DNA from 4 places in the Fructobacillus tropaeoli genome. Region 3 is predicted to be linked to each of the others. Evidence: riboswitches for the same ligand, from Rfam matches in the RefSeq annotation. Region 3 holds a riboswitch; each other region holds the start of a gene.
The links. Region 3 has a riboswitch for thiamine pyrophosphate ahead of thiS (sulfur carrier protein ThiS). Riboswitches for the same ligand answer to the same signal wherever they lie in the genome.
Positions count from the first base shown of each region.

Region 1 (7,975 bases), on a different contig from region 3:
ACGAATTTGCCGTTTTTTTTTAGCCTTTTTTCAAGTAGGAAAGGATTTCTTTTTGCATGGCTTTCACAAAGGGGTCTTTAGCCGAGGAGGGGTTAATCACGAGGCCAAGGTGGCGGTAATAGGGATGTTCGAAGGGATAGGCTTCGACTTCGCCGGAAAGTTTTGTGAGTGCTAAGTCCGGCAGGATGCCCCAGCCTAAGCCGGCTTCGACCATGGCCAGAATGGACTGGTCATCAATTGAGTAGTTGATGGCTTGGGGCTTGACTTGGAGTTCGTCCAGAGCAGCCTTGGTATCGGAATCGTAATCGGACCGTTGCAAGATAAAGTGGCGGTCCTCTAGGTCGTCTTGGCTAATTGAAACGCCATTTTTGGGGGTGAAATCAGCCGGGGTAATGCACTTGATTTCATCATCGATGAGGGGCAGTGCATCCAAACGGCTAATGGTTGGTAGGGCCGAGAAGCCAAGGTCAATTTTTCCCAGTGATAGGGCCTGTTCGATTTCGGCGAAGGAACCCTGAATCAAGGTGATTTCAACCTGTGGGTACTTTTTAGAAAAGCGCCGAATGATGGTTGGGAGCCAGGCGATGCAGACCGATGAAATGGCACCAATTCTGATTTGCCCGCCTTGCAATCCTTGAATTTTCGCAGCGGCTGAAAGGAGTTGCCGCTCTTCGTTGAGCAGGCGTTCTACCATTGGTAAGAGGATTTGGCCATTACGGGTAACCTGCATCTCTGACCGGTTGCGAATTAAGAGGGGGATGCCCAACTGCGCTTCGAGGTGCGAAATGGCGTGGGAAACAGCCGAAGGCGTGATGTTTAAGTCATCGGCAGCCTTGCGAAAGGAACCCCGGTCGGCAACTGTTGCAAAAATTTGGTAAGTAAAAGTTTTCATGATATTTTCCTGATGAATGTTTTTAACTCTAAATTGAAAAAGTTTAGTTTTACTTGTTATAGCACCAAGTATAGACTATTAGGGTAAGATTGCAAAGGAGTATTGTTCATGAATAATGACCAAACGGGCTTCGCCCGCACGCTGTCTCACCGCCACGTGGCCATGATTGCCCTGGGTGGGACGATTGGAACCGGGCTTTTCTTGGGAGCCGGTTCTTCGATTCATAAGGCCGGGCCAGCCATTTTGCTGGTTTATATTATCACGGGGCTGTTTGTCTTCGCGATGATGCGCGCCCTAGGTGAATTGTTAGTATCAGATGATTCAAAACCAGTGTTTATCGATTTTATGACCCAGTACTTGGGTGAACGAGCCGGCTTCGTGTTAGGCTGGACTTATTGGATTGGTTGGGTCGTGATTGCAATGACCGAACTAACGGCGATTGGAACATACATGCACTATTGGTTCCCTGATTGGCCGGTATGGCCATGGGAATTAGCCTTTCTCATCGTGTTGTACTTTGTTAATACGATTGCGGTTAAGATCTTCGGGGAAACCGAATTCTGGTTTGCTATGATTAAGATTGTCGCCATTGTCGCAATGATTATTACCGGCCTGATTTTGGCCCTGGGACACGTGAAGACGTCAATGGGTGTGACCCAGTTTTCGACGCTGTGGTCACATGGTTTAGTGGCTGACCACGGTAAGGGCTTGTTGTCGACCTTCCAGATGGCCTTCTTCGCCTTTCTGGGTGTTGAATTCGTTGGGATTACCGCAGCCGAAACGAAGGATCCGTTGGAAACGATTCCGCGGGCCGTTAATTCGATTGTGATTCGAATTCTGATTTTTTATATCGGTGCCTTGTCGGCGATCATGATTATCCAACCATGGACCAACTACCAGGCTGGTGAATCACCATTCGTCCAGGTGTTCTCTGGTATCGGGGTTCAATCGGCAGCGGCCGTGATTAACTTCGTTGTTTTGACGGCAGCCGCATCCGCTATCAACTCCGCCTTCTTTACAACGGGTCGGATGTTGTATTCATTGGTTGGCGAAAAGTCACGCTTTAAGAAGTTGAACAAGAATGCCATCCCCAAATCCGCCATTAACCTATCAACGTTGATTGTCGGCCTGGCCGTGGTGGTTAATTACTTGTTCCCAACGGATGCCTTTACTTTGATTTCATCAATGGCTTCAGCGGCGTTCTTGCTGATTTACATGGCCTTGATGGTCACGCACTTGCGCTTTCGCAAGGCGACGAAGGGACAGCAGAGCCATGGCTTCCAATTGCCCCTGGCACCCTTTAGTAACTACCTGACGATTGCCTTTTTGGCCTTGATTTTCGTCATCCTGCTGGTCACACCGGCCGCGACGGTAACAACTTTGTTAGCCGCCCTGTGGATGGTGCTCTTGACCGTTATCGCTTTTTTTAAGTTCAAGAAAAATTAAGCTGAACTATCAAAATCAGTTTGTGCCTCGTCCTTGTGTGAACAGGGACGGGGCATTTTTTGATTAGCTAGGTAGGGGCCGACTGATTTGTCAGAAGGCGAGGTTAGAACTGTGATAAAATGAGGGTAAGCGTGATTAAAGGAGTAGGATTTATGAAAATTGCAGTTGTCGGTCTTGGACACATGGGAACAGCCCTTGTTCAAGGACTAAAATTAGGTGGACACACAGTCTTGGGGTATTCATCAAATGCCAAAAAGGCGGAAGCTTTGCAGATTTCAGCGGTGAGCACCTATGAGGACCTGGTGAAGGCAGACTTTGATGTGATGATGTTGACGGTGCCAGCTAAGCTGGTGACGGCAGTTTTGGCAAAAATCGTCGCAGCTGGTCTTTCTGAAAAGGTCATTGTTCTTTCTGCAGCTGCCAGCGTGCAAAACGCTGATTTACGGGCGGCAGCCCCAAAGAACCCGGTCACAACCTTTATTCCAAATATTCCGGTTGCGGTTCAGGCCGGGACGATTGCTTTGGCAGCCGATGAATCCGTGACTGGCCAAAACGATCAGGTGGTCCATGATGTCTTGGAATCACTTGGGGATGTCTTGGTTGTGAGGGAAGACCAATTAGCCATCGCCGGGACCATCGGTGGTTGCTCACCAGCCTTTATCGACGTCTTGATGGACGCCATGGAAGACGCGGCCGTTGCCAAGGGCATGGATCGAAAGCAAGCGGGTCAGATGGTGGCCTCAGTGGTTGCCGGGACGGCGCAATTGGCACAACAGTCTGATTTGTCCGCGGGTGACTTGAAGGGGCAGATTACATCACCTGGGGGTACAACGATTAAGGGCGTCTTAGCCTTAGATCAGCACGGCTTCCGTGGGGCAGTGCATGCCGCCATTTTGGCAGCTGCCGGTGATTAAAAGCTCAGACTTTTTAAATGAGTGAACGATAACTTGGGACCAAGAAGCCAAACTACTTCTTAGCCCCATTTTTTTATGAGAGAGGGAGAGAACGATGCAAGCATTACCAGCAACGATTAAAAAGGTCTGGTATATCATGGAAGTCATTGGCGCCATTGTGATTTTAGCCATTTACTTCGCTGGAAACTGGGCGCTACAACATTTTTTGAAGTTTTATCTACCAATTTGGGCAATCTGGGGGCTCTTTTTGGCCATTGTACTGTGGTTTGTCGTTGGCATTTTATTGGTCCGTTACCGTTATGCTTTTTACCACTTTATGGTGAACGAAACGGATGTTGAAATCAAAAAAGGCTTCTTCTTCCGGACCCATACTGCGATTCCAATTGCTCGGGTGCAGAACGTCGATTTGGACCAGGGACCGATTTTACGGTTGTTTAAATTACAACAGGTGCATATTTTGACGGGGGGATCTGGTCATGAAATTGAAGCCTTAACGGAGGTCGAAGCTGAACAATTTAAGGACAGGGTCATGACGTTGGCTAGGGAGGCTCGCCATGAAGGCTAAGCACTTACATCCCCTTGCTTTTATTTTGAGTTTTTACGAACAATTGAAAAATATGGTGGCTTTAGGCTTGGCCATATTGCTCTTTTTCCATTTTACTTGGTGGGAATGGGTCTTGCTTTTCCTAGCACTGTTGATCTGGTCCATTTTAAGCTTCTGGATGACGACCTATGAACTCACGGAGAGCGAACTGATTTACCGGTCGGGTGTGTTAGAACGGCAGGTGCGCCACTTGCCTTACCACAAAATTCAAAATATCCACCGAAAGCAATGGTTTTTCCTACAACCATTCCATTTGGAGGAGATTGCCGTTGATTCTGGGGGGAAGGGAGCCAAGCAAAATCAGATTTCCCTCTCCGTTGTACCAACCTGGGTGGCACTTGTTCTTGAGCAAAAGCGACAGGATGAAACGACTAATCTGCCCACCTTGATTGAACGCGCAAAAGTTCAGGCGCAAAATGAAGGACCAGCGACACAGGAACAAGATGAGTTAGTGGACAAGAAAGACCCGCAGGGGCAGTCGTTTGATGTTGAGAATGACCCGAAAACCGCCACTCAAACAAGCTCGTTGCGGTCAAATGATTCTAGCAGGCTTTCTGCTGATTCTTATCGGGCTTCTGTTCTATCCTTGATTACCTATGCCGTGACGACGCCGGAAGTCATCTTTCAATTCTTTATATTTTTGGGTGGGTTCGTTCACTTAGATCAGAAAGGGGTAGTCAGCCATTGGCTTGAGCAGGAATTTACTAATCATGTTCTGGGTCTGGGCGCACTGATGATCGTCTTGCTGGTGGTTCTGTTTGTCTTAATCGTGATTGCTTTTAATGTTTTGCGAACGGTGATTTTGTATTTTGGCTTTGAAGTTCACCATGATGCCGGTCATTTAACGATTGCTCGGGGACTTTTCGAACGACAAACGATGCATCTGTCGATTAACCGGATGCAAACGGTTGAGGTCCGCCAAAATATTTTTCGGCAGGCACTGGGCCTTTCGACGGTCAAGACACGGTTAATTACAGACGAAAATGGCGAAGATAAGGTTTCTAAAAACGTACCGACCTTGATTCCAATGGTAAAATCAGGAGCTGTTGACCACTACTTGTCACAGTGGTTGCCTAATTTTCCAAGCAAGCCAATCAAAAAGACCAGTAGCTCAACCTATCAGATTTTGACAATGATCCGTAACGGCCTTTTTTGGACCTTACCCGTCGCTGCCGTCCTGATCTATGTTTTTCAACGGTTGCCGCTCGTTGTTTTGCTGGTTTTGCTTGTGTTGGCCTTCGTTGTCGGTGCCGGCTGGTATAAGGGGAAGGCGACAACTGCCCAAGTGGTTAACGGCCAGGTTCTCGTTTTAAAAACGGCGAAGAACTACGAAACGATTACGACCTACATTGCCTGGGATAAGATTCAGTCGTTGTCCATTAAGCAGAGTTGGTGGCTAGCTCGTCGTAATCAGCGAGCCCACCTTGCCGTGGTGGTCCGAACTGATACCAGTACGAAGGTTTTGACTGCTCGCTACTTGCCAATGGAGGAGGTCAAAGCCATCTTTGATTGGTACCAATCACTTGGTTAGAACGGTGCATTCGTTGCAGAAATTAGTGAATCAAAAGTGGTTTGAACCGTCATGCTTGCTTGCAGGCGGCAGAGCCACTATTACTTGCACTACAATTAAGTGGTGGAACTGCACTGATTTTTGGGCCAAAGAAAAAAGAGTCGAGGATACAATTATGTATGCTCGGCTCTTTTCAATTTGTGATGCGATGCTTCGACAATCTTAGAAGTGGTGGGTTTTGACGACTGCTTGAGCCTGGTCAATACTTTCTGGCAAAGTGGCATCAAATTGGCTCCAGAGGTCTTGGTCAAATTGATTGACGATGTCTAATGCTTGTTGCAGTTTTTCCTCGCCAGCCTGAGTTAAGGAGAGGGCTTTTGAGCGTGGGTTCTTCTTACCTGGGTAGCGGTCCAAAAGATCTTCACGACTCAGTTTGGTGATAATAGCCGAAGCGGTCATGGCATCAACGTCCGCTGCCTTAGCCACCATAATTTGCGTAATCTCGGTATTTTGTAAACTCAGGCCATGAACGGTGGCCAAAATTTGGAATTGGGGGTGGGTCAAGTCAAGCTCACGAAGACGGTATTTCATTTGGCGGAACCAGTCAGTATATAAGTTGAAAAACTTCTGATTGGTTGAATCCATGTAGCGAGTGAGTGAAGCGGTTTTGACAGGGCTCATGGGGAACCTCCTTGGTATTAGAATTAATCTGTAAGTATACTTATAATATAACTGATTTCATAGCGGGTAGCAAGTACCCACAACGAAGTTTTTTCACACGGATTCTAATTTCCGTGCTATACTGCTTGTGTGATAAATAAAGTTGGGGTGCCCTGAGCTGAGATTATACCCATTGAACCTGATGCCGCTAGCACGGTCGCAGGAAACTTCGAAAAACGGATTGAAATCCTAAAGACATTGCCCATGTTCGGTAACCGTCAACAGGCCAGAAGTCCTCAGCTCAGGCTGAGGGCTTTTTATTTTGTCTAAATGGCGACTGCAACCCCATAGTCTGCCAAAATAAAGTTGATAATTGAGGAGAAAAAATGACGAAGACGCTGCCGTTTTCCGACCGCTTTATGCAAGTGATGGAAGAACACAAGGCTGATTTTTATGCCAATCCCTTTATCCAAGCAATGATTGCTGGGGAAGTTAATCCTGAGGCGCTGCTCTACTACGTGCAACAAGATTACCGTTATTTAGGTCATTATTTGCCACTGTATGAACAGGTTTGCCAGACATTAACCGGACAAACAATCGATGCCGAAGTGGCCGACGATGACCGCGAATATGCCGCGCACAAGATTTTGCTGGACTTGGCTGAAACCGACGACAAGAGCATCCAAGAGGGGAAGTATCCAAATTCAACGGTCACGGATCAGTACGTTAACCACATGACCAAATCAGTCGAAAAGGATCCGTTTATCGGCTTGGTTGCCTTGGCTGCCTGCCCTTACGACTATGCCTACTTAGCTGATTTGTTGATTCGGGATGGCCTCATTAAGCCAGATAATCCATTTATGCCATGGGTGGGCTATTACCGTGGGATTGACAAGGGCTTGACGCGACCAATGTTAGCTTTGGTTAATCAGACGGCCGAGCAAGTGAGCCCTGAGGTGCAAGAGGAAGCCTTGGCTGCCTTTATCCAATCAACAAAGTATGAAAATCAATTCTTCCTGCAGGGAATGGAGGCAACAAAATGATTGATCCAAACCAATATCCGACAGCATTAACCATTGCTGGTTCTGATTCTGGTGGTGGTGCCGGTATGCAAGCTGATATCAAAACCATGCAGGCTTGCAAGACTTATTCGACGGTCGTGGTGGCCGGATTAACCGCACAAAACACACTAGGTGTGCAGGGTGCTTATCCAACTGATTTGGCCGTGATTGACCAACAGTTTGCCTCGGTGATGGCCGACTTTGATGTCCGTGCAGCCAAAACGGGTGCGCTCTTCGACGAAGCGCGCGTCCTTCAGGTAGCGAAAAACATCCGTCACTACCAACAAAAGAGCTTCGTGGTTGACCCCGTAATGGTCGCCAAGGGTGGGGCGACCTTGCTCGACCCAGCCGGCATTGCGGCCTTGAAGAATCACTTGCTGCCATTAGCCACACTGGTGACACCAAACCTCCCCGAAGCCGAACTATTAGCCGATATGAAAATCAGTAACCGCGATGATATGGTTACTGCTGGTCAAAAGATTCAAGCATTGGGCGTTCCAAACGTCATCGTTAAGGGTGGCCATGGTGCAGGCCCAGTGATTTATGATTATGTCTTATTGGAAAACGAAGAAGGCTTCTGGCTAGAAGGACAAAAGGTTGAAACGTCAAGTAAGCACGGGACGGGGGACACCCTCTCGGCTGCGATTACGTCCTTTTTGGCCCAAGGTGATTCTCTGCGAGAAGCAATTGAAAAGGGCCACCGTTATATGAATGCCATTATCGGGCATCCGCTAGTTATCGGTCATGGTCACGGTCCTTTGAATCATGGCCAATGGTCGAATCCAGAAGATTAAGAGGGAAAAGATAATGAATTTTGATCCTGCATCATTAACGGTTTATCTCGTTGTGGGAAGCCAAAACGTCAATGACGATCCAAACGAAGTAATT
Region 1 is NZ_BOJU01000002.1:101,364-109,338, reverse strand. Features, by position in the region: gene FT12353_RS02630 (LysR family transcriptional regulator) at 20-892, opposite strand; gene FT12353_RS02625 (amino acid permease) at 1,001-2,338, shown strand; gene FT12353_RS02620 (pyrroline-5-carboxylate reductase family protein) at 2,491-3,252, shown strand; gene FT12353_RS02615 (PH domain-containing protein) at 3,347-3,817, shown strand; gene FT12353_RS02610 (PH domain-containing protein) at 3,807-5,387, shown strand; gene FT12353_RS02605 (MarR family winged helix-turn-helix transcriptional regulator) at 5,589-6,047, opposite strand; TPP riboswitch at 6,181-6,269, shown strand; gene FT12353_RS02600 (TenA family protein) at 6,413-7,069, shown strand; gene thiD (bifunctional hydroxymethylpyrimidine kinase/phosphomethylpyrimidine kinase) at 7,066-7,881, shown strand; gene thiE (thiamine phosphate synthase) at 7,895-7,975, shown strand, end outside.
Region 1: it holds a riboswitch for thiamine pyrophosphate, as region 3 does, so the genes downstream of both, FT12353_RS02600 (TenA family protein) here and thiS (sulfur carrier protein ThiS) in region 3, are expected to answer to the same signal.

Region 2 (7,975 bases), on a different contig from region 3:
CTTTTAATTGCCGTCTTCGCCCTCTTTTCGGGCATGGTGACACAGTGGCGATTAAAAAATATCGAAAGCAAGCTGGGCAATCGATTGATTATCGCCGGGATTCCAGGCATTATCATTGGTACCGCTGTCTCCCGATTCATTCCCGTCGCTGTTTACAATATCGGCGTTGGAATTTTGCTAACGGGCATGGGTCTGATTGTCGTCATTAAAAATTTCCGCAAGAAAAAGGAGAACGAAAAGGCCAACGAAAATAGCAAGGTTGCCCCAATCTTCGGACTAATTTCCGGCCTCATGGTTGGCTTTGGTGGCCTATCAGGTGGCTCGGCCACCGTGGCAGGCCTTTCGATTATGAACGTCCCCGCAGTTAAAGCAGCCGGTACGACAACCTACGTTCTATGGGTCTTGGCTGTTGTCGGCCTTGTTAGTCATTTATTGAGTGGTGGACCAATTTCTTGGACAGCTGGCCTCTACTTAATGATTGGTGGCGTCGCTGGTTCGATTTTAACCCCACTTGTCCTCAAACAATTCGATCCCAAAAAGATTAACAAATTCTTGTCGCCCTTTATCGGCTTCGTCATTATGTACTTTGGCATTCGTTTATTTTTCTAAAAATATAAAAGGAAACAACTACTCAGATATCTGATATGGATACCCTGACCCGTTGTTTCCTTTTTTATTTAAAATATGAAAATAACTAACTGATATCAAAACAGATAGTCTGCTAATTCATGGTGAGACCACCATCGACTGTAATGCACTGACCAGTCACGTTATTGGAAAGGCTTGAAGCTAAATAAAGAGCCGTTCCAGCCACATCGTCTGGGACAGTTAACCGCTTGGTTGCCGATAGCGCCAGCAACTGCTCGCGGACATCATTACCAGTGGCGCTACTCGAATCCGTTGGATAAGTCAGCCCCGGTGCAATCGTATTCACTCGAATACCAAACGGTCCAAGATCTTTTGCTAATGCCCGCGAATAGCCTAATAACGCAGCCTTGGCCGTAATGTAATCATGGTAAGGAACCGTTGGCTGCTGGACAAGGTTACTGGTCATTTGAATAATCCGGCCGTCCTGGTTCGCCTTTAACAAAGGTAAAGCAGCCTGGTTGACATTGTAGGCAGCCTTGACCGCCCCCTCAAATTGTTCCTGGTAATCATGCCACGGCATCGACTCCGCCTGATGACGGGTTTTTGGATTAAAACTATAGTGTCTGAGGGCATTATTCACCACAATGTCCAAACCAGCAAAATTATCGACAATCGTCGTCATCATTTTTTGCACTGCTTGCTCATCGCAAACATCCGCGGCCAAAGCCACTGCTTGTCCGCCGGCTTTCTGGATTTCTTGTACAACTGCAGCCGCTTTTTCCTGATTTTTCAAGAAATTGACGATTACAAGTGCTCCCTCAGAGGCAAATCGTTTGGCAATGGCAGCACCGATTCCACGGCTAGCTCCAGTCACCAACGCCACTTGATTTTCTAATAGCATCTTTACCACTCCACATCTGTATCCAAGTGTTCAGCCAAACCTTCTGCACTTGGCTCAATATCTGTAAACCGCAATAAATCTAATAAATTAAAATGACCATCGTGGTGCCAGCCAGGTCGTGCCCGAGTCATTTCACCTAGGGCAGTAATTCGACACAGACCCGCTTGCCCCAGCGCATCCGTGATTGGTAGCAAGCGTTTTGGTGCTACTGCAACACCAGCAGTTTGTAAGTACTGACGATATGGCTTTAAGTAAGCTGGTACAGCCAGCAAATCATCGACGGCCATCACATGGATGAACCGATTTAATGGCGAACTCGTAAAGGTCGGCTGATTGTGATAGACAACAGTCCAATCTGTCTTTTTCGGGCTAGAAAAGACCGTCAAGCTGTCATCATCGATGGCTTCCAATTGAAATTGCGCCCGTAAGCGGTTGATGGCTGAGGCCTGTTGGTCGTCCAGTTCAGCCCGAGGCCATCGTTGTTGCTTGCTGGCCAAATCAGCTGCTAACGCCCTGGCAAAGTCCTTCGGTGACAATGCACCGCCACGCTCAACGAAAATACACTGTGGCGACAGGCAGCTTTGCTGATCATAAATCGCCACGTCCGCACCGGCCCGATTAACGGTACCTTGGTAGCGGTCTGTCGCCAATGACTCCTGGCCAACCAAGGCAAAGCTGATTTTATAGCCATAATGCAAAAATAAATGGCCATCCGGCACCAATGCCTGAACCTTCTTCACAGATTGGTCGGAACCATAAGCAATCGTGGCATCCGTGTTGGCCGCGGCCGCCTCTTCGACTGCCGGTTTGCTGCCCCCTTCCCACGGAAAGATGGCTAAGCAGCCCGCCAACTTGGGCTCAACCGCTAATAAACTTTGGCCAAAGAGCACCGGAAAAAGTGGTTCAGCGAAAGAAGTTTTCCCAAAGCTGGCTGATTTTACCAACAGCGTCATCACGAGTGACCAGACCTGGAGGCCCGGAATATTACCGGAAAAAACGTGAAAACTTGTTTTGGGACCATAGGCCTTCGTCAGACTCCCGGATGCTTGTGGTTGAAAAGCATCCAAAATCGCTGGGTTTGTCAATTCCGTATTTAAGAACCGGCGCAACTCTTTGGCACGAAAGAGGCGCATATAGCGCCGAATTTCTAAGTTAATGGTTTCCTCGCTGTACCCCGTGATAACCGGTAATAGCTTTAATGCCAACTGACGCTCTTTGTATTCTGGGTCCGTCCACTTTTCAGCGGCAGCACTAATTATCGTCACGATTTGTTCGACCGAAAGTTGACTTAAAAAAGCCTGCTGATGGTTTTCCAATGCCTTGATGGTCGCTTTGAATTCCGCCTCCGTCAAATCAGGATACTGTAAGTCATAGCGTTGGTCACCCACCGAAATCGACCAGGTTTCCAATTGATCAAATTGGCTCTCGTTTGGTGCCAAGAACAAGTTAATTTTTGTTGTCTCTATTTCTTCAGCCATTACGACCTCTTTCATGCCTGATTGGCTTGCAGTAGTTGATCAATCGAAATCGAACACCCCTTCGACTCCGCCCCAGCGATTCGACCGAGCAAGGTAAAGCCAGCTTCATCCTGGACTGCTAAATCTTCTGTTAAAATGCCCAAACATGAGTTCCAGTTTGAAAGATCGTAATAAGCCAAAACCCCCTTTTCACCCGGCGTAACTGGTTCCAAGGTATCGGTATCTAAAATTCTGACACGAACCCAAGCCGGTGTTTGCTTACTATAAATTGGCTCCAACCCCTGGTTGAGGCGCCACAGGTTCTGGTCATAGCACTGTGAACTAATTTCCGTCATGCCATACATATTTAAATAATAATCACGGCTGACGCCAAAGGTTCCTTCCAAATCAGCTAGCAGCTGGTCTTCGCTAACTTGACGCGACTGACCCTTGAAACCACCAGTATCAAAAATCCGACTTTTCTCAGCCAGGTGGAAGACTAATTTCTGCTGTTTTAGATAATCCAAAAGATGGACGTAGGAAAAACTAGCCCCTAATAACATCACAGGACGCTGGTCCTCTTCTGCCGCCTTCAAAGCAGCGACCACGCCCTGGTAATCGATACCGTCTTGATTGACGTAAGCTCGACTATGTTGGTCACCAAACTCGGCAATGGCGTGACTAACATAATGAGCCAAAGAAGAATTTGCTAAGTGTTCTTCATCCGAGAAAAGACCGATAATCGTGATTCGATCAACGTCTGGAAGGACGTACTGCTTGAATGGGGCCTTCATCGATTCATTCCAAACAGCAAAAGTTGGATGGTAGCTATGACTACGGTGGTTTTTATCCGTTGTCCCACTCGACATAAAAACGGCCTCGTCCGCCGTAATTGGTGTTGTCGACAGTGTTAACTTCTTGTATCCCTGAATCGGCATGAGTGGAATATCTTGCCACCGATGAACCATTAACGGACTTTTTCGTTGTTGTTGCGCATATTTTTTATAGGGTAAATTATGGTCAAATTGATATTGAAATAAATCGAGGGCCAGCCGGTTAAAATCCTCATCGCTTTCATGATGGCCGTCCATGACTTGGTGCTGATCAATAAAACTCAGAATTTCTTCTTGAATCGCTGCAACTGAATCACTCATGGTTCTTTTCCCTTCCAAAAAATCCTGGTATGACAATTAATAGGATATGCAAAGTCACAACCGACAGGGCACCAACTAAAATACTATTTGAAAAGAGTGACTGATAAATACCTGAAAAGCCCTTTGCATAAGATGGCAAGGCAATGGCCAACAACAAAGACAAACCAATACTCATCCGTGTTGCTTCGCTCTTATCAGCCTTCTGCAGGGTTGCAAAGCCCGTCGTCAACAAAGTCGCCGCTGCCGGCAAAAACATTCCACCAATCACTGGTGCTGGAGTCAAAGCCAGAACTGCCGCAAACTTAGGCACGAACCCTAGTAAAATCAGCAATCCCCCGGCCAATAGAATTGGCTTACGAGAATGAACCCCCGTCAACTTCATCACCCCTAAGTTTTGGGCAAAAGCGGTTGTTGGGAAACCACCAATCAAAGAGGAAAGCATTGAACCACCCGCTTCACCAGCAATGCCACGGCTAATACGCTTTGAGCTTAATTCTTCTTTGGTAACATCGGCGGATGCTTCATAAACACCCAAAGCTTCAACCACCGCCACTAAATAAGCGATGAAGAAGGTCAAGAAAATATCCCAATTAAAACGAAATAGTCCATATGGGAACAACCGTGGTAAGCCAAAGAGCGGTTGGCTTTTGACGCCTGACAGGTCAATCATCCCCAAGCTGGCCGCCAAAAGATTGCCGACTACCAGGGCCAACAAAAAGGAAAACTTACGCCAGTAACCGCGGCCAAACAACGATCCCAAGACAACAATCAAAGTGGTCACCACGGCCACCAGCAAAACATTCGGTGCTGCGAAGCCTTTTGTTCCGGGCGTACCCCCTAATAATTCCGACATTGTAAAACTTGAAAGCGAAACGCCGACCAAAAAAATAATGGTCCCGGTAATCGCAGGTGTCAGCTTCTTGGCTAAGCGATGAACCCAGCCAAATAACGACATCAGCAAAACAATAAAGCCACTGAGAAAGACGGCGCCACCGGCGGCTGGCAAGCCCCCAGTTTTACCAGCGCTAATCATTAAGGCGTCAAAGGCCGCTGAGGGTCCTTGCACAATCGGCAGCCGCGCTAATTTTGAAGCCTGCAAAATCGTCACGAGACCAGATGCCAAAAAAATAGCACTGATCAAGTTCGTCGACAGGGCTAACGAGAGGCCCGCAGCTGAGGCAACAAAAATCGGGTCCAGCCAGACATTGGAAACAAAGATATGTTGAATACTAATCAATAGGATCTGACCGGTGCTTAATGGTACCTCTTCCGGGGAACTTTCTTGCTGCTGATGGTTCTGTTGAATCATTTTTTCTCTCCTAAAATTTAATTCATCAATCCACCCTGAACAGTCTTTACCAGCAAAAGAAAAAGGTTGAATTCATGATGAATTCAACCTCAACCAAAAAGCCCTTAAAAAATGACCCTTGTTAACGATATTAGTTGCATTCCTACGCTGGTATTAACCAGATCAGGTACATAGGGTCTAAGACATTTCTGTCTAATCTCAGCGTGATGCTCCCCTTGCGAATTAATTAATTTTTTTCAGTATAGCATGAAATTTAAAATTAGAACAAATATAATGCACTATTAATCCAAAAAATTCGAATCTAGCCCACTAACGACAAAAGGCAATAGACGAACCAACCAAAAGTAAGCAAAGCCACTCAGCAACACCATTAACTTTAAAGTCACTCACAAAGCCGGTTTAGGTGTTAGCAGGGGTACTTGCTTTTGACTAATCCGTTAAGCCTCTTCGACCGTTAAGCCTCTTCGACCGTTACGTCATCAACGGCAGCACGGATTTCCTCGGCGTATGCCTGTAACTTTGCCGGTGCCTCTTGACCATTGTCAGCCACAATCTGGACACAGGCGGACCCAATAATGACCCCATCGGCCAATTCCGCCATTGTCCGTGCCTGGTCGGCAGTATGGACACCAAAGCCAATGGCCACCGGTACATCCGTGACCGCCTCAATTTGCCCAACAACCTCCGCTAAATTAGAAGCAAAGGACTCGCGAGTACCCGTCACCCCCAAAGAAGAAACCAGATAGATAAAGCCGGTCGCTTCTTTGGCAATCATTGAAATGCGCTCACCAGACGTCACCGTAATCAACGGAATCAAATCCAAGCCGTGCTTGTCAGTAAAGGGAGCCGATTCCCCTCGTTCTTCATAGGGCAAATCGGGGATAATCAGGCCATCAACACCGAATTTTTCACAGTCGGCAGTAAAACGCTCATAGCCGTACTGGAGGACAACGTTTAGATAGACCAAGAAGACCAACGGCACTGCTGTTTGCCGTCGAATTTCCTTTACAGCTGCAAAAATCGATTCAATCGGCAAATCAGGGTCACGCAGCGCCCGTAAATCGGCCGCCTGAATAACGGGACCATCGGCGACTGGGTCGGAAAAAGGAATCCCAATTTCAACCACGTCGGCCCCGCCTTCAGCCAAGGCCACAACATTTTTAACAGTTGTTTCCATGTCTGGATCATTAGCGGTGACAAAGGCAATAAAGTTTTTATGGTTTTTAAAGGTCTGACTAATTTTACTCATGAATTTCAACCCCCCGATACTTGGCAATCGCGGCCACATCCTTGTCGCCTCGGCCAGATAATGTGCAGACAATGACCTGGTCTTTTGGCAATGTTGGCGCTAATTTTTGCACGTAGGCCACGGCATGGCAGCTTTCGATGGCAGCAATAATGCCCTCTTGCTTGGCAATGTACTCAAAGGCAGCCACGGCCTCATCATCGGTGATACCAACATATTGGGCCCGGTGTTCGGCTGCCAAGGCGGCGTGTTCTGGCCCAACTCCTGGATAATCTAACCCAGCCGAAATCGAATAAACCGGATTAATTTGGCCACTGTCATTTTGCAAAAAGAGCGACTTCATGCCGTGAAAGACACCCAACCGGCCCTTTTCAATGGTCGCCGCCGTCAAATCAGTATCAACGCCCTTGCCGGCCGCTTCCACCCCAATCAAGTCCACCTCAGGATGGTCGATATAGTGGGCAAAACTACCAATGGCATTGGAACCACCACCGACACAGGCAATAACCTTATCGGGTAAGCGTCCCAATTGGTCCTGAATTTGTTGCTTGGATTCCTGGCTAATGACACTTTGAAAGTCACGCACCATCTCCGGATAAGGATGAGGGCCGGTTGCCGAGCCCATCACATAAAACGTGTCCTCAGGTCGGGCCGCAAAGTCCTGCAGAGCGGCATTAATGGCATCCTTTAAGACCATTGATCCGGAAGTCACGGCATGAACCTTGGCCCCAAGGAGCTCCATCCGATAGACATTCAAACGCTGACGGTCCGTGTCTTCCTTTCCCATAAAGACTTCACATTCCAGGCCAAACAAGGCGGCAATCGTTGCCGTGGCCACCCCGTGTTGACCGGCACCGGTTTCGGCAATCAAGCGTTTCTTGCCCATCCGCTTGGCTAGCAATGCCTGGCCAATCACGTTGTTAATCTTATGAGCTCCCGTGTGGTTCAAGTCCTCGCGTTTGAAATAAATTTGAGCACCACCAAGGTCTTCCGTCATGTTTTTAGCATAGTACAACAGCGATGGTCGGTTAGCATAATTAGCCAGTAGGTCAGCCAATTCCGCCTGAAAATCAGGGTCAGCCTTCGCTTCCTGGTAAACATCGGCCATCTTATTCAACTCATTCATCAAGGTTTCCGGTACATATTGGCCACCATACTCTAAGAACCGACCGGCCTGTTTCTTTGTCTTGTATTCTGTTTCCATTACTTTCTCTCCTCTTGATGGGCAATGGCTACCAGTGCCACCATCTTGTTTAAATCTTTATGTCCCTTTGTTTCCGCCCCAGAACTCACATCAACGAAAGCAGGCTGATAAAGCTG
Region 2 is NZ_BOJU01000005.1:44,020-51,994, reverse strand. Features, by position in the region: gene FT12353_RS07260 (sulfite exporter TauE/SafE family protein) at 1-609, shown strand, start outside; gene FT12353_RS07255 (SDR family oxidoreductase) at 722-1,489, opposite strand; gene FT12353_RS07250 (acyl-CoA reductase) at 1,492-2,967, opposite strand; gene FT12353_RS07245 (LuxE/PaaK family acyltransferase) at 2,979-4,100, opposite strand; gene FT12353_RS07240 (solute carrier family 23 protein) at 4,093-5,409, opposite strand; TPP riboswitch at 5,532-5,635, opposite strand; gene trpA (tryptophan synthase subunit alpha) at 5,864-6,658, opposite strand; gene trpB (tryptophan synthase subunit beta) at 6,651-7,859, opposite strand; gene FT12353_RS07225 (phosphoribosylanthranilate isomerase) at 7,859-7,975, opposite strand, start outside.
Region 2: it holds a riboswitch for thiamine pyrophosphate, as region 3 does, so the genes downstream of both, FT12353_RS07240 (solute carrier family 23 protein) here and thiS (sulfur carrier protein ThiS) in region 3, are expected to answer to the same signal.

Region 3 (7,975 bases):
CCGAGCTTCTCGGCGCCCTTGTAGTGACTATCGCGCAGATGGTCTGGGATAGATTGGGCCTTTGAGCGGCCCGCTTGGGCGATGGCAGCATCCATCGCGGTGTAAGCCGAATTTGATTTGGGCGATAGCGCTAATTCAATAATGGCATTGGCCAGTGGAATCCGTGCCTCGGGTAGTCCTAATTTTTCAGCGGTTTGAATGGCCGTCACGGCGCGTTGAGCACCATTCGGATTAGCGAGGCCGATATCCTCGTAGGCAATCACAATCAGGCGGCGAACCAGGATTTGTAGGTCGCCGGCAATAATCAGTCGGGCAGCGTAATGCAGGGCCGCATCGACATCCGATCCTCGAATTGATTTTTGTAGAGCCGAGATGATGTCGTAATGGGCATCGCCATCCTTGTCGGCTACGAGTGCCTGTCGTTGGCTAGTTTCTTCAACGACCTCCAGGGTCACTTGGATAACCCCACCTGCATCCGGCTTGGTCGAAAGGACCGCTAATTCCAAGGAATTTAGGGCGGAGCGAAGATCGCCGTTGGTTGCCTGGCTAAGGTGGGTGAGGGCTTCGTCGGCTAGGTTCACTTGATAGTTGCCAAGACCGTTTTCTTTATCCGTTAGTGCCCGTTTGATGGCCTTTTTGATGTCTTGGTCACTTAAAGGGTGGACTTGGAAAATTTGGGTTCTGGAACGGATAGCTGGCGTGACGTTTAAGTACGGGTTTTCCGTCGTTGCACCAATTAAGATGATGGCACCCGATTCGAGGTGGGGGAGGAGAAAGTCTTGCTTGACTTTGTTGAGACGATGAATTTCATCTAAAAGCAGGACGACGGTCCCTGACATCTTTGCTTCCTCAGCAACGACCTGCAGGTCCTTTTGCGAGTCGGTCGCCGCGTTTAAGGCCCGAAAGGCAAAGTTTGTCGAACCGGCAATCGCCGAGGCAATCGAAGTCTTACCGGTTCCAGGTGGACCGTAAAGAATCATCGAGGAAAGACGCTTGGCTTCCACCATCCGCCAAATGATTTTATTTTCGCCGACTAGGTCTTCTTGACCAACGATTTCTTCAATTTTTGTTGGCCGCATCCGGTAGGCCAGTGGTTTTTGTCCGAGCATGAAGACTCCTTTATCAGTGTGACTTTGTCTTGATAAAAAAGAAGCCGGTTGAAACCGGCTTCGTCAGGTTACAGGTCAATTGATTCCTGGTTTACGGCTGATTTTGCCGCAAGAACGACCGCGTAGGGGTCATCAGTTTGTGTTGTTCTTTCAAAATCGGATAGAAGGGTGTAGGGGTGATTGGTGCTGACGGCCATTTGCAAGTAGTTGATGTAGGCATCACCACAAGCATCCTGGTCAATCAGTAAGGTCGTATCCGGCCAGTTGGCCATCCGTGCCTTGAGTTCATCTTGAACTTGGCTATCGTCGGCCTTTGATTCTTTAACGGCCGCGACTACTCGTTCACGAAAAGTGCCTAGGTAAAGGCGCTGTTCATCAGGGTTAATCTTGGGACCACCATTACCTTGCTGCCCCTGTTCTAAACGGCTGTTAACATCATCCATTGGGTTATCCTCCAATTACTTTACTACAGACAATTATACGGAAAAAGCTGTAGAGATTAAAGGCTTGTCTGCTATTTTCGGGTGTTATCCAACATTTGTCGGTGGATTGACCTAGTCTGTTGATTGCCGCTAATGAAAAATCAGTAACGATGAAAATTTTATTAGAATTGGTCTAGTAAATCCAGTGGAATTTTGTCCTGCTTCTTGAGTAGACAGGCTAAAAAATCCATGTTATATTGATTTCGAAAATTGAATACGAATTATCTGGGGTGCCGGTTGGCTGAGATTATACCCATTGAACCTGATTAGATTAACGTCTGCGTAGGAAGATAGTGATGATAGTTTTTTTGAAAGCTGTTTTTGCGTTTTTGACGTGGAAACAGCTTTTTTTGTTCAATTTTTAACAAAAGTGGGTAGTGGCTGGCATGAAAAACTGATTTTTCGGTGGTCGGACCCAGAAGGGAGAAAAAAGATGGTGACAATTAATGGCGAACAGATGGACAACGTCGCAGGTGTAACGGTTTTGAGTCTACTTGAAGAGCAAAACAGTCATCACGAAAACGTGGTTGTCGAACTCAATGGTCAAATTTTATCGAAAGCGGCTTTGGCTGAAACGGTGCTGGTTGAGAACGACAAAGTAGAAATTATTGCCTTTGTAGGTGGGGGTTAGAAAAAATGACAACGATTGCAATTGATGGTCAGGCGGTGGAATCCGTCTACCTAAAAATGAAGGATCGCAATGTGGCTGACAGTCAGGAGAAGTTGGCAGCCGCCCATGTGACGATTGCCGGTTCGGGAGGACTAGGATCAAATATTGCCATTGCGCTGGCCAGGGCCGGGGTTGGTCATTTGACCTTGATTGATTTTGATGAAATTGAGCATAGTAACTTGAACCGTCAGCAGTTTAAATTAAGCCAGGTTGGTTTACCAAAAGTCTTGGCCCTGAAGCAAAACATCTTGGAGTTTAACCCCTTTGTGGAGGTGACGACTTGGCAGGAACGAGTGACGGAGGGCAATGTGTTGAACCTCTTTACCGGTGCTGATATCATCTGTGAAGCCTTTGATGATCAAAATGCGAAAGCAATGCTGTTAAGACGGGCGCAAGAAGTTTTGCCAGAGACACCAATCGTGATGGGCAATGGCTTAGCTGGTGTTCACGATGCCAATCAAATTCAAACCGTCCGGCAAAGTGACCATGTTTACCTTTGTGGTGATGGCCAGACCAAGGGAGCAGAAGGATTGATGGCCGCTCGTGTCCTGATTTGTGCGGGGCACCAGGCGAACCAAATCCTACGTTTAATTCTAGAAAAAGAGACAGTAGAGGAGTAAAAAATGTCGACAAATGATCCATTGGTCATCGGTGGCCATCAGTTTGAATCACGCTTTATTTTGGGATCTGGTAAGTACTCATACGAGTTGATTGACTCAGCGGTTAACCATGCCAAAGCGGAAATTATCACGATGGCTCTTCGCCGAACGAGTGTAGCTGAGGAAAATATTTTAAATTTTATTCCACAGGGGACAACCATCTTGCCAAACACTTCGGGGTGCACGAACGCTGAGGAGGCAATCCGGATGGCGCGAATTGCTCGTGAACTGAGTGGGAGTGACTTTATCAAATTAGAAGTGATTCCTGATAAACAGTATTTGATGCCCGATAACTATGAAACGTTAAAGACAACCGAGGTTTTGGCCAAAGAAGGCTTTATCGTCATGCCCTATGTCTTGCCTGATTTCAATATTGCGAAGCAATTAGTCGATGCAGGTGCAGCTGCCGTCATGCCATTGGGCGCACCAATTGGTACTAATAAAGGGCTTTCGAACAAAGATTTGATTCAAATTTTAGTTGACGAGATTGACCTGCCAATTATTGTGGATGCCGGAATCGGCCGTCCAAGTCAAGCAGCCGAAGCCATGGAAATGGGTGTCGATGCCATCATGGCCAATACGGCAATGGCAACAGCGGGGGACATTCCTCTGATGGCCGAAGCCTTTCACTTAGCGATTGAAGCTGGTCGCAAGGCCTACCTGGCCAAACCAGGACGAGTATTGACGAAAAAGGCGGCACCATCATCACCATTGGCAGGCGTGAGCCTTGGTTAAAAAGGAAAGGAACGACCATGATCCAGCCGAAACGGGCAGGGCTTCATCTATCATTAGCACAGAAAATCATCTTGATTAATTTTCTTGGTTGGGTTTTTATCTATGCCGATCGGACAATCTTAAATCCAGTGATGCCGGAAATTCAACGATCTTTTGGTCTGAACCATGCTGAATTGGGACTGATTTCATCTGTTTTTTTTTAACCTACACGGTTAGTCAGTTGCCGTTTTCACGTCTAGCGGACGGTCATTCGAAGAAGGCTATCGTCGCTTTGGGCTTTATCTTCTTTGCGGCAATGACTTTTTTCTCGGGTATCGTGCCAACCTTTACTCTTTTTCTACTGGTGCGGGCCCTGGTAGGCCTAGGGCAGGGTAGTTTTTACGGCCCAGCCTATGGATTAATTAATCAAAACCTTAGTGACCGCCATGCAACTTTGGGCATGGCCATTATTAATAGCGGGCAGGGTGTTGGACAGATTCTGGGTACCTTACTGGCCAGTACGCTGGTGATTCAAAATCAGGACCACTGGTCAACTCCTTTTTTAGTGATTGCCTTACCAACGGTGATGGTCGGTTTCCTGTACCTGTATGGCTTACCTAAAGAGGGCCGGTCAATTCGGTATGGGGGAAAGTCGGTGAATGCACGCGGTGGCCAACAGCAATCACTCATCTCGTCGTTAGCAGCAAAATTAGCGCCAAAAATTTGGCGACCATTCTTTAAGCGGCCGCTAATCGGTGCTTATTGGCTTTTGTTTTGCTCGATTTATGGCCAAATTGCCATGTTAACTTGGTTACCGACCTTTTTGTTGGGAATGAAAAATATTGACCAACGTTTTGTCGGTTTGATTGCTTCGATTGTGCCCTTGATTGCCATTCCAAGTGCCTTAATTTTGGCAAAAAAATTAGATCAAACAGCACATGCCAGGCGGTTTCTATACCTTTTTGTACCGTTATCAGCCTTGGCATTGGTGTTGGGAAGCTTGAGTCAAAATTCAAAGCAGATTGTTCTGGCACTGATTTTGTATGGGTTGACCGGGAAAATGACCATTGACCCACTATTGTTGCAGGTCATTCGCCGCCATGCACCAAAGGGGCGAGTTGCCACAACATTTGGCCTTTATAACTTTTTGGGGATGTTGGCCTCGATTACGGCGCCATATCTGACGGGCTGGTTAACGGATGCGACGGGGTCTTTGGCGGTTGGTTTTGATTTGGCAGCGGCCTTGCTGTTGTTGGGATTACTTGGTTTTGGATTGAGTCAGAGAAATGCAGGATAAAAAAATTACTGACCTCTTGGAGAGTTTTCAAGCAATTGGTCGCACGAAAAATCAGGGTTATACGCGAACGGTTTATGACCAGGCCTGGTGTCAGGCACAGAAGCAGTGTGTCAACATTATCAAGGAATTGGGACTGGTACCCTGGGTTGATGAAATCGGCAACTTGTATGCGACTGCTGATTTAACTTGGCCCAAAGAACCTGTAATTTTGGTTGGTTCGCACCTGGATACGGTTGTCGATGGTGGCCTATATGATGGCCTTTATGGCGCTTTAGCTGCTGTCTTGTCGGTTAGTCAAATCGTCAAATCAGGACAACGGATGGGGCGGCCGCTCGTCGCTGTTATTTTTTCAGAAGAGGAGGGCTCACGCTTTGATGCGACCTTTACGGGATCGCAGTACTTGCTCGGGCGACATTTGAAAGACTTTGAGCATCTGGTTGATGCTAGAGGGCAAACTTTCGGTCAAATTCGCCAGGCGGCAGTGGCTGCCTTGAGTCCCTTTGTGCAAACGGCGTCACGCTTAAAAATTGCCCAATATCTCGAACTGCATATCGAGCAGGGGCCGATTTTAGAGAAGGCAGGTACCGATATTGGCATCGTGACAACCATTGTTGGTCAAGAACGTTTTTTGATCCAGTTAGCGGGTCAGGCTAACCATGCGGGAACAACTCCGATGGATTGTCGTGACGACGCCCTACGACGGGCAGTTGGGTTGTTGGCAGACCTCTATCGTGAGTTAGCGCAGATTCCTGATTTGCGCTATACCATTGGGAAAGTGCAGTTAGAGCCCAATGTAGCCAATGTGATTCCGGGATTAGTCACTTTTGCTTTAGACTTACGCCACCAAGACCAGTCGGTCTTGTCAGAAGCTGTTGGTGTGGTGGCTGAGCTAGTGGACCGGTATCGGGCAAAACTTGAGCGCACTACGGCGGTTATGCCCACCCAAATGGATGCGGGTCTTCAGGAGGAGATTGCAGGGGCATGCCAATCGGTTGGTCTGACGCACCAATTTCTACCATCTGGTGCAGGTCATGATGCGCAGGTGATGGGGGAACAAGTGCCGACTGCCATGATTTTTGTCCCCAGCGTTGGCGGGGTTAGTCATGTACCGGAGGAGACGACAACACCAGCAGATTTGGAAAATGGCCAACGGGTTTTGACGGCCGTTTTGGCAAAATTAGTAGGGTAGTATGAACAGAAAGAACCATTCCTCAAACAACGGGGGATGGTTCTTTTGTGCTGTTGGATTCGTGAAAGATGAAAGTGTGGCTGGGGACAATCGCAATTGGTAACGTTGCCCTTTTCAGCGATTGTGTGGGTTATCTCTGGTCTGATTTTTTAAAGTGAATTTACAATGGAAGTGCAACACCCTTGATAAATAAAAAAAGCCAAGACCCTTGGTAGGCTTGGCTTCAGGTAGAAAAAATCATTTATAAAAGAATGGTTAAACAATCAAGTAAGGATTATCGTTGTTTTCTTAGGATTAGTGGGATAGCGATGCCAAAGCCAATCATAAGAGCACCGTTTGTTGACCATGCGGATTGATGAACTTCGATGCTCACAAATGTGATGATTAAGCCCAAGATGAAGTAGGAGGCACCGAAAGACAGTGATAACTTTTTGCGTTTACTTTGTTCCGTTATTGTTTTTAGTTTTTCCAAACTGGTAATAGCCACCCAAGTAATAACAAATATGATGAACATGTTAATGAGCCAAGACATGATTTCTCTCCAATCATTGATATAATTGTTCTAGTTTAACATATTTTTTTGGAATGAAGAGTAACCGTCTAAAGTCGACCTTTGCGACTAATTTACAACCGAATATTTGAGCAAAGAAAAAAGCCACCGCATAAGCAGTGACTTTTCAACCAGAAAGAGTTAATTAAATTATCCCAAACGGTTGTAGTATTCGACAATCAAGGCTTCGTTGATGTCAGCATCCAATTCTTCACGTTCTGGCAAACGAACGAAAGTACCTTCAAGCTTGTCAGCATCAAATGAAACGAATTGTGGACGTGAAACTACTGATTCAACAGCGATTTGGATAGGCACAATGTTCTTTGACTTTTCGCGAACAGAGATAACCTGACCAGGGACAACTTCGTATGATGGAATATCAACGCGCTTACCATCAACCAAGATGTGACCGTGGTTAACCAATTGACGTGCTTGTTGGCGAGTAGTTGCCAAACCAAGACGGTAAACCAATGAGTCCAAACGGCGTTCCAAGAAGATCATGAAGTTGGTACCGTGAGTACCTTGACGAACCTTACCGGCCTTGTTGAACAATGAGTGGAATTGACGTTCAGTCAAACCATAAGTGAAACGCAACTTTTGCTTTTCGCGCAATTGCATTCCATATTCAGAAACCTTTCCACGACGGCCTTGGCCATGGTCACCAGGTGCATAAGCACGACGTGACAATTCCTTACCAGTTCCAGAAAGTGAAACACCCAAACGACGTGAGATACGCCATTTTGGTCCAGTATAACGTGACATGTATATGTCCTCCAAAATGTATTTTGCTGTACATTTGAGGGTCGGCACCAGATGCGTGCAGCGTCAAGAAAAATCGTTTCTCAGTGACTGTAGCCAAGTCCTTACTAACGAGTTTGGACGTTGTTGACGCGCTTCTTTACCGACTGCTACTCAATACAACTCCAACAAGTATAGCAAATCAGAAGAAAATTAGCAAGGAGAAATTGATGGTAAAACCCAGCCATCGTCGATGCTTTTGCAATCTCCTTGCAAAATTTAGGCTGAAAAAGAGTAAAAAATCTTAAGAAAGGGATAAAAGGAAGTAAATGGGTCTAATTTCAACAGTCAATAGTGTATGGTGGACTTAATTAGTAAATAAAGCTGAGGGTTTAGTACATATGTGGATTATTATTGCAATTATCATGATTATCGCTATCTTAATCGGCCTTGGTTGGGCGGTTTTGACACAAAGGCAGGCTGCTACGCAGGTGGGTGATTTTAGCATGGCTAAAAAAGCGCTCATGGATGAAGACATTGCGACTGATTTAGCAGCGGCACGAAAGG
Region 3 is NZ_BOJU01000003.1:4,051-12,025, reverse strand. Features, by position in the region: gene FT12353_RS04115 (replication-associated recombination protein A) at 1-1,109, opposite strand, end outside; gene FT12353_RS04110 (YueI family protein) at 1,178-1,552, opposite strand; TPP riboswitch at 1,808-1,897, shown strand; gene thiS (sulfur carrier protein ThiS) at 2,025-2,222, shown strand; gene thiF (sulfur carrier protein ThiS adenylyltransferase ThiF) at 2,228-2,881, shown strand; gene FT12353_RS04095 (thiazole synthase) at 2,885-3,655, shown strand; gene FT12353_RS08505 (hypothetical protein) at 3,673-3,858, shown strand; gene FT12353_RS04090 (MFS transporter) at 3,876-4,931, shown strand; gene FT12353_RS04085 (Zn-dependent hydrolase) at 4,921-6,120, shown strand; gene FT12353_RS04080 (hypothetical protein) at 6,395-6,652, opposite strand; gene rpsD (30S ribosomal protein S4) at 6,821-7,432, opposite strand; gene FT12353_RS04070 (septation ring formation regulator EzrA) at 7,810-7,975, shown strand, end outside.

Region 4 (7,975 bases), on a different contig from region 3:
TGAGCAAGTGCCACGAGGACAATTAGCGAAATGGTCAGTGACAGAAGGGCCTGCCACCAGTTAACGTATTGGTTGGCGAGGAGGCTGGGCATCGTTGATTGCGACATGAAGGGGATGTAGGCAAAGATTCGGACGACGACGTTATTGCCACCGTTTGAAGCGGATGCCAGTCCAACAACATAGGGAATCATGGCCAGGGTGGTCACAGGGACCATTGCTTGGGAAACCTGTGAAGTATCGTTCACTAACGAAGCCGCAATCGCTGCCAAAATCAGGTACAGTCCAGTGGCTACGATGATGAAGACAAACGTATAAGTCAAAAATCCCGGGGTCAATGCGGTTAGGTAGGAAAGCGCCTGCTTAACCATCGTAATTTGTTGACCGAAGAGGTTGGCTCCTATCCCTAGGACGACATAGGAAAGGAGCTGGGTGACCAAGAGACCGGTGATACCAAGGAGCTTGCCAAAGTATTGCGCCTGGGCTGATGAGGCCGCTAGCAGGGTTTCCATAATTCGTGATGACTTCTCGTTGGCAATTTCATTACCGATTAAGGAAGCATAGGTGGAAACAATTAGTAAGACGATAATGGTGACAGCAACTGAAATGGCCGCCTTTGCAGCCTGGTTATTATCGGCATCCTGTTGGCTTGATTGGTTTTGGACCGTTGTCTTGAGACTAAAGGGCGTCATCAGTGCTGCGGTTTGTCTTGCAGTCAGCCCGTAATTCTCAGCCTGAGTGGTCAAGAAAAGTTTACTGAGGACCGCTTGTAATTGATCCTTATCAATTTTTGGTGCTTTTTGCTGGGTGACTAATGTGCCTTGACCATCATTTAGGGTCAGGATGCCATCGATTGTCTGTTTTTTCAAGGCCGATTGGGCGGATTGTTCGTCGGTGATTGATGAGACCTTGATGTTCATCTTGCTGGCCGATTGGTTAATGGCTTCACGACTGGTACTGGGACCAATGATGGCTACCTTGGCTGGTTGGTCGTTTGAAAAGTAACTAATACTATAACCCAGGAGACCGGCTGCGGCAATTAAAAGAATCGGTGAAATGATTAACCACCAGAAGGACTTTTTCTTCAGGCGGGTAAGGTAGGTGTGTTTGGCAACTAGGAGTGTGGGATTAGTCATTGGTGCTGACCTCCGTTTTAAAGATTTCGGCCAGGGTTGGTGGCTGTTGTGAGAAGGCGGGGATGTAGCCGTTGCGAGTTACCGCCTCAAAAATTTGTCGTCCGGCTGCTTCATAGGCAAGTGTCAGCATATAGCCACCGTCCTTTGGTTCAGCGTGAATGACCCCGGCCATCGCCAAGTAGTCTGATTTCGTCAAATGGGGGGCCTCAACATAGAGGCGGGTTCGTCCAAAGGACTCACGAATGGCCTGAACGGGGCCTTGGAGAACAGTCCGACCTTTTTTGAGCATCAGTAGTTGATCTGAAATTTGGCTGACGTTGTCCATATTGTGCGATGAAAAAATAATCATCGCTCCGCGAGCTTTGAGACGCTTAATTTCGTCCATAAAAATGGCAGCATTGACGGGATCTAAGCCTGAGAAAGGTTCATCAAGGATGATAAATTCTGGTTCGAAAATCAGCGCCATAATCATTTGGATTTTCTGGGCATTTCCTTTTGACAGGGACTGAACCAAGTCACCGGGCTCGCCGACAACTTGTAATCGGTCCATCCAGTCTTTGAGGGCATTCTTAGCGGCCTTTTTCTCCATGCCGTGAAGTTGGGCCAGGTAGACGACCTGTTCTTCAACTGTTTGCTTTTGATAGAGACCGCGTTCTTCGGGTAAAAAGCCGATTTTCCGACGCAAATGATCGTCGATTGGGTGGTTATCCCAGGAAATGGTACCATCGTCTGCCTGGATAAAGTCTAAAATCATCCGAAAAGTCGTGGTTTTGCCGGCACCATTTTGTCCGATTAGTCCGAGAACTTCACCTGGTTGGAGGGTAAAGGAGAGGTCGGAAACAGCTTGGTGGCCGCCGAATGCTTTTGATAGGTGGGAAAGAGTAATCATGATAAAGCTCCTAACGTACATGAGCAAAATGGATGAAGAGGGTTTAATTGTTTGCGTTAGCTAAGAGTGCTCGGCCGTTGCTTTGGTTGAGGGCAGACGGTTTATTAGTTAGCGTAAAAATCAGAACTCAGCATTTGCTCGAATATCCTCATTATCTCACAGTTTGGCTCGGGGTTCGAATCTGATGAAGGCGAGAGTTGAAGATGGTTAGAATGGGTGTGGGTTGATATGCTGGATAGACTTATAAACAATTAGAAGGAATGATTATTCTTTCTGTTAGCAGTTTTAATAGTGGACTTAATTAGAAAGAGCGAAAAAACTAATTGACTAGTGGCCAATAATCTAGTAAACTATTTAAGTATTGTTGACCATGGCCCCATGGTCAAGTGGTTAAGACGTCGCGTTCTCAGCGCGGAATCGAGGGTTCGACTCCCTCTGGGGCTATATCAAGCTATACGGTGCTAACACGCACCGTATAGCTTTTTTTTCTTTTTAAATGGCTATATATCAACGTTTTCATACGGTTTAATGTCTAGCAAAGTCTTTCAAAATAAGTCGAAAATTTGCCCCAAATTTGCCTCATAGGACACTTTTTTGATAATTTGCCCCAAATTTGCCCCAAAAAAAGCCCCCAAAAAGGGGGGATCGAAGTTATAAATTGTCAAAAATGACCTTGATATTATCCAGGATTTGGCTGAACATGATAATAATCATTGTATCTTTAGTTAACGAATAGATGGGTAACAAATAATCATTTTAAAAGTGGGTAACTAAAAGTAAAGTGGGAGTTAGACATGTGCGATTCTAATACATTTAAAACAGTAAATTATACACCACAGACAGACCCTAGTTATAACCAGGAACACCACTTGGAAAATCCTGCTGGTTTTATGAATGATATGCAGTCAATTTTTCAAGATCGTAGTGGACTTTGGCATGTTTACTATCTGAACGAACCAACTTGGGGCATTAACAATGAAATAGGGAACTCGAATTGGCAACATGCAACTTCAATTGATGGGACACACTGGGTGAATGATTCAGATATTGCGATTAAATCACGAAAATTAGACCCAACAGTTAAATGGGGCTCAGTTGCTACTGGTTCTGTTGTGATTAGTGATGGCTCAATTGCTGGAACAACCGATGGGGATTTCGTAGCTTTCTTTTCAAGTTACGGTGCGGTAAATTGCGGTGAGCAATCAATTTGGGCGGCGATTTCAAAAGACAATGGACACTCTTATCAACCTCTATCTGATTTAGCGGTTATGCCTAATTTAGATAATTATCCTGATTTTCGTGATCCATATGTGATGAAATACAATGGTCAATGGGTGATGTATATGGCTGAGGGAGACAAAGTCGGTACTTATTCATCAACAGATGGCCAAAACTGGAGTTATATTGGCAGTACGTCATGGAACCCTGATGCCTTTTTGGATGGGAAGGACCACGGTATCGTTGAATGTCCTTATGTTGTCACAATGATGGCAGATGATGGCACTCGTCACGCGGTTCAATTTGTTGGCGCTAATGATTATAACTGGGGGTACACAACTGGAACGAGTTATTTGATTGGCTCAATTGACAGTAGTGGCATCTTTACCAAGCAAAACGATCAGACATTGCCAGTTAGAATTGACCTAGGGACTGACTATTATGGATCAAACTTTGGCAAGGTGGATGAACAGACTTTGATTACTAGTTCGTGGGTCAATAACTGGGCTTATGCTAATGAGAAGGTTATTGGCATTGACGGAAATCAAACGAAAAAAGGCACGACATGTGCTTTGTTTCGTGATATCAAAATGGTTAAAGACGCTTCAGCACCGTCTGGTTATTCTTTGCAACTTTTCGTTCGTGATGTGGTCGACCGCACTTTCCCAACAAATGATGACTACAATGTTTATCATGATATTCCATCAGGTGGAGAATATTTGAGAACGATTGATAACAGCAAGGTGGTTGATTTTGACATACAAGGTGGTCAACCAGGAGGAGTATTTGTTGTTGACGTTCGGCAAGATGACAACATTTCGACACTGATGTTTGACATCAACGGTGGTTGGATTAGAACCAAAAGAAGCATGAAAGGGAATTTCAATAATTCTACTTACAATGCTGAAACTAAAAATATTACCTATGGAAAACCAGGATTAACAGATACGCATTTGACTATTTATTTCGATACAAAATCAATTGAAATTGAATTTACTGACTCACACCAGGTTTATACACTGCTTAAGTGGGGGAAGAAAAACAATCAGTCAACTACTTTGTCATTGCAAGGTGGAAATATGCCAGTATCGGTTAATTGTAAGGAATATGATTATAGATGACGCATTTGATTGGCTAAATATATTTGGTTTTCGGAATGTTAATTAAAATAATTTGGAATTAACTGATTGCGCTAAAAATATGGTTAGGGTCAACGAATTAGTCATTAATCAAAATCTTTTTAATCTGTTTTATGAAAATATCGTCTTCAAAACGACATCTTCTATGTAACTAAAGTAAAATTAATGATAAAATTGTAGTTGGACATTTTTGATTGAATTACTTGAAACATAAGGGGAAAATATATGGATACTGTATACGATGGTAACGCAAAGATTAACACTGTAAACAAGCATGTCTTTGTTTGGATTTGCAACTTTTTGGTCGGTGAATTTGGTGTTGACCGCTTTATTCGAGGACAAATCGGTCTAGGGCTGTTCAAGCTTTTTATCGGCTCATGGATTACTTTGGGTATTTGGCCCTTTGTCGATTTTGTGATTGCGCTTGTAAAAGCCTATGGATCAAACAACCATAGCAATGAATTAACATTTATTAACGGTCGTTACGCCAACTAAAAGTTATTTTCGTGAAAAAGATAGTTGATAGCTACTAACTAATAAAACCCACCGTTACTGAACGGTGGGTTTTATTTGATGTTATTAAAGCGGATTATTAAATGCTGTGATTTAGTATTAGTAGCAGTTAGTTCAACCCAGTAGGGCAACGTAACCCACCATGCTCAGCACAGCGATGATTCCGATAATAACGAACCATGGGCGCGTGTAGAGTGTGTCTCGTGGCTGTTGGTCTTCGTCTTCGTTTTCTTTATTTTTATTGTTCATCAGATTATCTTCCTTTCATGCAAAATCAGGTTACCTATATAAAATAATGGTGCGATAGGTAAGGGACCAGGGCGAAATCGATAGCACCTCATAACCCTGAGCTTCTAAATTGCTGATAGCGGCATTTAAATTTTGTTCAAAGCCTTTAGCAGTACTAGCGGTGATGACCTTTGTTTTCATAGGTTCCCTCCGTTCTTTCAATCAACTCTCTATCCTCATTGTAAGTAAAGCGGCACATTTTTCAATGATAGGAGCTGATTTTTTATGAAATTTGAAGGATTTGGGCTGGCATATCAGTCATGATCAAGCCGTTAAATGTTTGATTTTAAAATCAGTCTAAAATATGGTTGACGGCTGATTTCATATGGTAAAATATAAGCAACGCTAGGGGCGTCGATTTGACTGAGAAGAACCCTTTGAACCTGAACTAGTTAATACTAGCGGAGGAAAGTGTCATTGCTAATGAATTTTTTAGTGGTGCTTTCTATCAAGAAAGCACCTTTTTATTTGCAGCAAACGGCATAAGGTCAGTCGTTGAGATGCCTTTCTAAAAGGAAAGGTAGAGGAATGTCGAAAACAGTTTTGATTACGGGAAGTAGCCGAGGTTTGGGAGCGGAAATTGCACGCACTTTCGCGAAAGATGGCTTTCAGGTAGTGATTAATTATTACCATAGTCAAGAGAAGGCCGAAGAATTGGTAGCAGAAATCGGACCTGACCGCGCTATGGCTATTCAAGCTGATGTCCGGAATCGAGCCGAGGTTGATCAAATGGTCCAACAAGCCGTTGCTAAATTTGGCTCACTTGACACGGTCGTGAATAACGCCCTTATTAACTTTAAATTTGATCCAGTGGCACAGAAGCTCTTTAAGGATTTGACTTGGGACTCTTATCAGGAGCAAATCGATGGTACATTGAAGGGAGCCTTTAATGTGACCCAAAGTGCCTTGCCACAAATGATGGCGCAAAAAGCTGGACAAGTGGTTAATATTGGGACTAATTTATTCCAAAATCCCGTTGTGGCTTACCATGAATACACTACGGCCAAGGCTGCCATGATTGGCTTTACCCGTAATTTGGCTGTTGAGCTGGGTGAATTTGGGATCAACGTCAATATGGTTTCAGGTGGTCTACTGCAAACAACGGACGCCAGTGCGGTCACAACGCCAGAAGTGTTTGACTACATCAAGCAGACAACGCCGCTGCGAAAGGTGACGGAACCAGGCGATGTTGCCAAGGCCGTTCTCTTCCTTGGTAGTAGTGATCAGGGCCGGGGGTTAACGGCACAAAACGTGACGGTTGACGGCGGTTTGACAATGAATTAATTGAAGTACATTCAGCAATGTCCAAGACGGGCATTGCTTTTTTTGTCAAAAAAGAAAGCAAAGTGTAATAGGTAAACTAGAATCATTAGCGTTAAAATCAGGAGTAGATACTACTGACGGCTGATTGCTAGCCATCAAATAATTTTTTTAGAGAGAAGGAATAACAATGGTTATTATTGGCTTGATTGCAATTGTGCTGATTGGGATATGGTTTTCTTTTTGGCTTTCGATGAAAATTATTGAGATGCTGCCATATCTGATTTTGCTTTATATTGCCTTGAATATTTTGAACTTTATTTTGGACCACAAGACAGGCATCTTATTGACTATTCTGGTAATTGCGGCAATTCTGATTTCTGCTTGGATTTATGGTTCGCGCCATCCTGATGATGAAAGTGCGTCAGATCAAGCAGAAGCTGAAAATACTGCAGAAATCAGCCCAGCAGTGGCCGATGATACTGATGTTGAAACACTAATCGCTCAGCCAGTTGCGTTAACACCTGCTGAACAACGTGACCAAGCGTGGAAACAGATGGAAAAAATTCATCCGTTAAACATGGGGGATGGTCTGTTTATTGATACAAAAAATGAACAAATGTTTCTTGATTTAGGTGACTCAGAAATGCGTGGCCAGAAATACTTACTAGAAGATTTTTCTGCTGTGCAGGAATACAAGGTACGCGAAGAAACGACGAAGACCAAGGTGATTGGCGTTCGTTTTGCGGATATGGGTCGGTACAATTTTGCCGATATTGAATTAAGTAAGGCTACAAATGATGTTTTGGGCGTTAGTCCGGCCGACTATTTTGAAGGTATCTTAGCACAACAAATTTTTGCTGTGCACCCAGAGTCTAGCCCACTTCAAAGCGATGACCAGCAAGGAATTGCTGGGACGAGCCATTAATGATTGTGCGTTTTATTTTTACGGCCGAACATAAGTTCTACAAATTGTTATTAGAATGATAGACAAACTGACAACAAGAGAGTTAAACTAATGGAGTCAGTTACCAATCTGGTTTTAAAAGGTTGGTACAAAATCTATTAGGTCCAGTTGAACATCAGGTCTGTAAATGTCCTGATTTTTAATTGTTTGGGAGAGTTAGAATGTTTTTCTTGGTTTCATTGACTATCATTGGTTTGCTGTTTTTGACTGCAATTGTGAAGGCACACCATTTAGCACGACGCCGTCGAATCATTCGGGCAATGCTGAAGCGAGAAGTTAATCAAGCATTGGCTGAGCAAAATCAGCAGAATGATAATAACTTTGATTTTGATGTTCACACGCCAAAAGAGGTTCATGACTATTTAAAGAAGCAATTCGAGGATGAAAATGCTTTAAACCTCGGCGACGGCCTCTTTATTGACGTGAAGACGGAGTACCTGTTTTACGACTTGGACCATGCTGATGCCGACGGCAACCTTTATTTCATTGAAAACTTTGATGAAATTGAGCACTATGAAGTGGTTGCGGAAACCGAAGAGACTAAGACCATTGCGGCAAACTTTTTAGA
Region 4 is NZ_BOJU01000005.1:13,965-21,939, forward strand. Features, by position in the region: gene FT12353_RS07090 (ABC transporter permease) at 1-1,133, opposite strand, end outside; gene FT12353_RS07095 (ABC transporter ATP-binding protein) at 1,126-2,022, opposite strand; tRNA gene FT12353_RS07100 (tRNA-Glu) at 2,395-2,466, shown strand; gene FT12353_RS07105 (glycoside hydrolase family protein) at 2,817-4,361, shown strand; gene FT12353_RS07110 (NINE protein) at 4,605-4,874, shown strand; gene FT12353_RS07115 (hypothetical protein) at 5,172-5,321, opposite strand; TPP riboswitch at 5,518-5,607, shown strand; gene FT12353_RS07120 (3-oxoacyl-ACP reductase) at 5,709-6,464, shown strand; gene FT12353_RS07125 (ABC transporter permease family protein) at 6,631-7,368, shown strand; gene FT12353_RS07130 (hypothetical protein) at 7,569-7,975, shown strand, end outside.
Region 4: it holds a riboswitch for thiamine pyrophosphate, as region 3 does, so the genes downstream of both, FT12353_RS07120 (3-oxoacyl-ACP reductase) here and thiS (sulfur carrier protein ThiS) in region 3, are expected to answer to the same signal.